3 regions of the Mycobacterium sp. TH-M15 genome follow, and region 2 is predicted to be linked to each of the others. Evidence: predicted binding sites of a transcription regulator. Region 2 holds the regulator's gene; each other region holds the start of a gene.
What was found. Region 2 encodes LexA, which represses DNA repair genes until DNA is damaged. Its sites were predicted from a motif close to CGAACANNTGTTCG; they were not measured.
Positions count from the first base shown of each region.

Region 1: a site for LexA is predicted at 983-996, ahead of cofD (2-phospho-L-lactate transferase). Genes of this name have one in related genera too.
Region 3: a site for LexA is predicted at 1,094-1,107, ahead of recA (intein-containing recombinase RecA). Genes of this name have one in related genera too.

Region 1 covers NZ_JBYCLB010000086.1:5,788-8,050, reverse strand. The annotation lists gene AC2VNT_RS02180 (metallopeptidase family protein) at 82-504, shown strand; gene AC2VNT_RS02175 (WhiB family transcriptional regulator) at 527-910, opposite strand; gene cofD (2-phospho-L-lactate transferase) at 1,240-2,226, shown strand; gene AC2VNT_RS02165 (coenzyme F420-0:L-glutamate ligase) at 2,226-2,263, shown strand, end outside.
Region 2 covers NZ_JBYCLB010000618.1:393-2,655, reverse strand. The annotation lists gene AC2VNT_RS15120 (LysM peptidoglycan-binding domain-containing protein) at 75-578, opposite strand; gene lexA (transcriptional repressor LexA) at 807-1,499, shown strand; gene folE (GTP cyclohydrolase I FolE) at 1,513-2,106, opposite strand; partial or broken gene AC2VNT_RS15105 (helix-turn-helix domain-containing protein) at 2,193-2,263, shown strand, end outside.
Region 3 covers NZ_JBYCLB010000178.1:2,226-4,488, forward strand. The annotation lists gene recA (intein-containing recombinase RecA) at 1-969, opposite strand, end outside; gene AC2VNT_RS04215 (DUF3046 domain-containing protein) at 1,238-1,432, opposite strand; gene AC2VNT_RS04220 (glycosyltransferase) at 1,443-2,263, opposite strand, start outside.

The sequences.
Region 1 (2,263 bases), on a different contig from region 2:
CCACGGACACGCGCAATAGCCGCCTACCCTATGCGCAACCGTTACCATCGCCTGGTGCAAAGATCCCGGCACGGCCGCGAAATCCGTGGCCCGCTGCTGCCGCCGACCGTGCCGGGTTGGCGCACCCGCGCCGAGCGATTCGACATGGCGGTGCTGGAAGCCTACGAACCGATCGAGCAGCGCTGGAAGCATCGGGTTTCCGCCCTCGACGTGGCCGTCGACGAGATCCCGCGGATCACCGCGAGGGACCCGGAAAGCGTGCAATGGCCGCCGGAGGTGGTGGCCGACGGGCCGATTCCGTTGGCGCGCTTGATTCCTGCCGGGGTCGATGTGCGGGGTAATCCCACCCGCGCTCGGATCCTGTTGTTCCGCAAGCCGATCGAACAGCGCGCTCACGACAGCCTGGAACTCGGCGATTTACTGCATGAAATCCTGGTGGCCCAGGTGGCCAGCTACCTGGACGTCGAACCCACCGTGATCGATCCGGACATCGACGACGGGTAGCCGCCGGCCGCCGGGGATCCGGTCAGATGATGCCGCGCTTGAGGCGACGGCGCTCCCGTTCGGACAGGCCGCCCCAGATGCCGAAGCGCTCGTCGTGCGCCAATGCGTAGTCGAGGCATTCGGCACGGACCGGGCAGCGCTGGCAGATCTTCTTCGCTTCCCGGGTCGAGCCGCCCTTCTCGGGGAAGAACGCCTCGGGGTCCGTCTGCGCGCAGAGCGCGCGGTCCTGCCACTGCTCGTTGGTGGCGGGCGCCGACTCGAACGGGTCGAACGGCTCGGGCTCGTCGGGAACCACGCTCAGATGCGGTCGACGGATCGCACCTCCGGTGTCCGGGGTATCCGTAGTCGGGTCGGTACTGGCGTGCGGTATGCCTCCCATTACGCCCCGAAGGTGCTCATAGGACATGCTCCGCCTCCTCACCTGGTGTCGTGAATCAGAACTTCGTCGCCGCTGTTGTGATGTCGGTACATCTCAATTCGAACATGTGATCGAATCTCGGCCTGTGTCACCGGAACCGGTCGACCCCGCCAAGAAATGACACTGGTGTGATTACACACTTATGATGCGTCTGGGTCAAGGCGTCGCGGCAAATTCCTTACCATCCCGTGACCAATCTTCGGCGTGTTGGCGATCGGCGCGTCGCTGTCGAATCCGCCACACCCCCGCTGCGCCCGCCCCCCGCAGCCGCCCTCCGGGACGGACCGCATCGTCGGCGGGCAGTAACGTCATCCGCTGTGAAGATCACCGTTCTCGTCGGTGGGGTCGGCGGGGCCCGGTTCCTGCTCGGGGTGCAGCGCCTGCTCGGCCTGGGCCAGTTCGCCGGCGACCACCCGACCGGCGAGCACAGCCTCGCCGCGGTGGTCAATGTCGGCGACGACGTCTGGATGCACGGCGTGCGAGTCTGCCCGGATCTCGACACCTGCATGTACACCCTGGGTGGCGGGGTGGACCCGGAGCGCGGCTGGGGCCATCGCGACGAAACATGGCACGTCAAAGAGGAATTGGCCGCCTACGGCATGCAGCCGGACTGGTTCGACCTCGGTGACCGCGACCTGGCCACCCACCTGGTGCGGACCCAGGCGCTGCGGGCCGGCTACCCGCTCTCCCAGGTGACCTCGGCACTCTGCGACCGGTGGCAACCGGGTGCCCTGCTGTTGCCGGTGACCGACGACGGCTGCGAAACCCACGTGGTCATCACCGATCCGGCGGACGAGAGCCGGCGGGCGATTCACTTCCAGGAGTGGTGGGTGCGCTACCGCACCGCGGTGACCACCCACAGCTTCGCCTTCGTCGGCGCCGAGAAGGCCGGCGCCGCACCGGGGGTCATCGACGCGATCGCCTGCGCCGACGTGGTCCTGATCGCGCCGTCCAACCCGGTGGTCAGCATCGGCGCCATTCTGGCCGTCCCCGGCATCTGGGGAGCGCTGCGGTCCACCGCGGCGCCGGTCGTCGGCTATTCGCCGATCATCGCCGGCAAGCCGCTGCGCGGGATGGCCGACACCTGCCTGCGGGTGATCGGCGTGGAGTCCAGCTCGGAGGGGGTCGGCCGGCACTACGGCGCCCGCACCGGCACCGGGATTCTGGACCACTGGCTGGTCGGGCCCGACGACCGGGCGCAGGTCGACGGCGTGGCCGGGCACTCGATCCCGTTGTTGATGACCGACCCGGACGCCACCGCCGAGATGGTGCGCGCCGGGCTCGACGCCGCCGGGGTGCGCTGATGGCTCCGGCCGAGCACACCGGCGCCGCCGAGCACGC
Region 2 (2,263 bases):
CGGACAACTTGGACAAGTGCGAGCGTACCTGCGTGGGTGCCGGGTCAGGCAAGGCTGGAGCCGGGTACCTGCCGTCAGCCGATCGGCGCGATCAGCGTCTCTCCGGCGTCCAGCGCCGCCGAATCCAGCTGGTTGAGGTCGCGGATCCGGGCGACCACCTGGCCGTTCGGCGCATCGGGCGCCACCCGGGCCGCCAGATGCTGCAGGCTCTCGCCGACGTGCACCTGCACCACCCCCAGTTTCTCCGGCACCACGGCACCGGTGCGGGCCACCGTGGCTCCGAGGTTGGCCATCAGCCCCAGCCAGAGCGTGATCGCGGCGGCGACCAGCGCCAGCACCACGGTGTTCGCCGGGGTGATCGGGCGCGGCCGGTGCGACGTCTGCGACATCAGCACCCCGGTTCCCCGGTAACGCACCGGCGACCCGGCGGGACGCTGACCGGGCGGCCGGATCCGGGGCGGCACGCCGCGCGACACGCCGGCGGCGCGGCGAGGCACCGGCGCCCGAAAATGGGCCCGACCATGGCCATGGCCACGGCCGGCCGGCGTGCCGGGTGAGATCGGGTCGATGAGTGTCATCATGTGCGTTCCTCCGTGGTTCGGCACTGCCTACGATGTTCGCCCTGATGTTCGAAAGCATACCGCACATCTGTTCGATTACCGAACATCTGATCGAACTTTTGCCGGAACTGTAGACCCGGACACCGACAACCGACCTTCGGGAGCGGGCCCGGCCGGCCGGTCCGACCGCGACACGCTCGAACACATGTTTGATTATCGGCTGGCGGGCGGCTAACATTCGGCGCCATGAGCGAGAGCACACCCACGCCGGCCGCCGGCAACCACAACCGGGCACCGGAGTCCGCGCTCACGGCGCGGCAACGCACCATCCTCGACGTCATCCGCGCCTCGGTGACCAGCCGGGGCTACCCGCCGAGCATCCGGGAGATCGGCGATGCGGTCGGGCTGACCTCGACGTCGTCGGTCGCCCATCAGCTGCGCACCCTGGAACGCAAGGGCTACCTGCGCCGGGACCCGAACCGGCCACGGGCGGTCGACGTCCGGGGGCTGGACGACGGGACGGTCAGCCCGATCACGGACGTCGCCGGGTCCGACGCGCTGCCCGAACCCACGTTCGTGCCGGTGCTGGGCCGGATCGCGGCCGGCGGACCGATCCTGGCCGAGGAGGCCGTCGAGGACGTCTTCCCGCTCCCCCGCGAGCTGGTCGGTGAGGGCACCCTGTTCCTGCTCAAGGTCGTCGGCGAGTCGATGGTCGACGCAGCGATCTGCGACGGCGACTGGGTGGTGGTGCGTCAGCAGAACGTCGCCGACAACGGCGACATCGTCGCCGCGATGATCGACGGCGAGGCCACCGTCAAGACGTTCAAGCGCACCGGCGGTCAGGTCTGGCTGATGCCGCACAACCCCGCGTTCGACCCGATTCCGGGCAACGACGCGCAGATACTCGGCAAGGTGGTCACCGTCATCCGCCGAATCTGACCGGCCCGGGGGGCTACCGGCAGCCGCCGATTCCGGTGTGCGAGAAGAACTCCTGGCGGGAGCGGACGTCGCTGCGCAGCGTTCCCAGCAGGGTGGAGGTGACGGTCGTCGAGCCGGTGGCGTGCACGCCGCGCAGCGTCATGCAGGTGTGCTCGGCGCGGATCACCACGCCGACCGCGCGCGGCTTGAGATGGTCGGTGAGCCAGTCGGCCACCTGTCTGGTCAACCGCTCCTGCACCTGCGGCCGGGCCGCGAAGTACTCGACCACCCGAGCCAGCTTGGACAGCCCCAGAATTCGGTCTCCCGGCAGATAGCCGACGCAGGCCGTCCCGGTGAACGGCAGCAGGTGGTGCTCGCAGACCGACCGCAGCGGGATGTCCCGGACCAGCACCAGCTCGTCGTAGCCCTCGTCGTTCGGGAACGTGGTGGCCTCGAACGGCTCCGGGGTGAACAGCTCCGCGTATGCCCGGGCCATCCGTGCCGGGGTGTCCCGCATCTGCTCGCTGGCCGTGCCGATACCCAGCGCGTCCAGGAACGCCGCGGCGGCAGCCGCGGCGGCGTCCAGATCCGGGACTGATCGGTCCAGCAATCGTAAGTCCGCCGTCATCTCGACCTCCGTATCGATAACATATCTTATATTTAGAATGGATTGTAGCGTCTATTCGCCAAGTTTTTTGGTGTTACATTGAAGGCATGGGCCATGAACACGGAGACGGCCTGGACCCGCTGACCGGCTTGAGCAGTCTGGACGATCCGGTGCGCTG
Region 3 (2,263 bases), on a different contig from region 2:
CGAACCGAGGATGACCTGGAATTGCTGGTCACTGAGTAACTGCGGCTCGGCGGCCAACACCCGGTCACCGGTTATCAGCTCACCGGCTTCGGTCCAGCCGCCCGGCGTGCGGATCAGGTGGTTGGGCGTTGCGGCGAACTGAGATTTGCCGTTGCCCCCAGACTTCTCGACCGTGAACTGCAAGAAGTGTTCGGCTAGCCCGTTGTCGAACCAGTTCACGATCTTGCGCGGGACGAGTTGGTCAGCCACTGGGTCGTAGGACAGCACCTCGACATCCATCTTGTTGTTGACAATCTTGCCGATCTTCTCGGTGCTGCCATCGGCGAGCGTCACCCGGGTGCTATAGCTCATGCATCCGAACATCACACCGATCTTCTCCCGCAGCTGGTTGATGAAGATCGCGGTGGTTCCCGAGTTGTTCATCGCGCCGGTCATCTTGCGCAGCGCCTGGCTCATCAGCCGGGCCTGCAGACCGACGTGGCTGTCGCCCATCTCGCCCTCGATCTCGGCGCGCGGCACCAGCGCGGCTACCGAGTCGATGACCAGGATGTCCAGCGCACCGGACCGGATCAGCGTGTCGGCGATCTCCAGCGCCTGCTCGCCGGTGTCGGGCTGGGACACCAGCAGCGAGTCGGTGTCCACCCCGAGCTTCTTGGCGTACTCGGGGTCCAGCGCGTGCTCGGCGTCGATGAACGCCGCGATGCCGCCGGCCGCCTGGGCGTTGGCCACCGCATGCAGTGCCACGGTGGTCTTCCCGGAGGATTCCGGGCCGTAGATCTCGATGACCCGCCCGCGGGGCAGGCCGCCGATGCCCAGCGCCACGTCCAGGGCGATCGACCCGGTCGGGATGACCGAGATCGGTTGACGCACCTCGTCGCCGAGACGCATCACCGATCCCTTGCCGTAACTCTTCTCGATCTGGGACATCGCCAGCTCGAGGGCCTTCTCGCGATCGGGTGCTTGCGCCATGACGTCTCTCCTGTAGCTCGGTGTTCGGTTGACCGGTTTCGGTCGATTGGCCGTGACGCTAACAACAGGGTCTGACAAGTACGCCTGACCAGCGACGAGGCCGTCGAACAGGCTCCACAGTAAACGAACACGTGTTCGATTCAAGTGTGACACGCCGGGCCGTGGATTCAGGCGGCGATCGACTCTGCGGTGAGTGCGCCAACTCTGCGGTGGCGGCGCCTACCCGAGCGGCGAATCCCGCCCGGTACGCAGTCCGGAAGCAGCCCGGTCACCACTGATCCCGCGGCACGTCGAAGTCCGCACACAGCGCCCACCAGACGTCGCGCGGCTCCACCCCGTCCTCGATCGCCTGCGCGGCGGTGCGCCCGCCCAGCGCGGTCAGCACATGGTCGGCCAGCACCGAGGCGCCGTAGCCCGAGCCGAACCGCAGGGTGACCCGCTCGTGAAAGTCCGTCAGCCGCACCCCAGCCAACCTACCGAGCGTCGGCCAGCGCCTCGTCGCACACCCGCACCGGGTCGGCCACCCGCGCGGCGCTCGCCGCGGCAGCCCGGGCGGCAGCCCGGTAACCGGGCGAGGCCAACACCGCGCCGACCGCAGCCACCAGCGCGCCGGCGGTCAGCGGTCGCACCAGCAGCCCACTCCCCTGCCGGACAACCCGATTGGCCAGCTCCCACTGGTCGCCCCCGCCGGGCACCACCACCAGCGGCACGCCGGCCAGCAACGACTTGGCCACCATGCCGTGGCCACCGCCGCTGATCACCAGGTCGGCGTGGGTGAGCAGCTCGTCCTGTCGCCCCAGCCCGGCCGCCGCCCACCGCGGCAGCGCCAGCTCGGAACCGCCCAGCCGGGACACCACCAGCCGAGCGCCGGCGGGCAGCCCGGAGCCCGGGACCAGGCAGTCCAACGCCAGACCGACCAGCCCCACCGCTCCGGTGGCCGCCGTCGACGGCGCGACCAACACCACCGGCCCCGGGCCGGGCGGGACCGGCAGCACCCGCTCGGTCGGCTCGAAGTGCAGCGGGCCCACCACGACCGCCTCGTCCGGCCAGTCCGGGCGCGGCACCTCCAGCGCCGGCAGGGTGGCGATCAACCGACGCAGCGGCCCGGGGTCGTCAGCCGGCAGCCCGATGCCCGCCCGGGCGACCGCCCGCTGCCGCAGCCCGGCCCGCCACGACCGCGCACTCAGCGCCCGCAGCACGGTGTCGCGCAGCTGGCCACGCCGCCCGACGCCCGGCGCCAGCCCGGTGCCCACCGGCGGCAGCCCCTTCGACGGCAGGTACAGCGGGTGCGGGT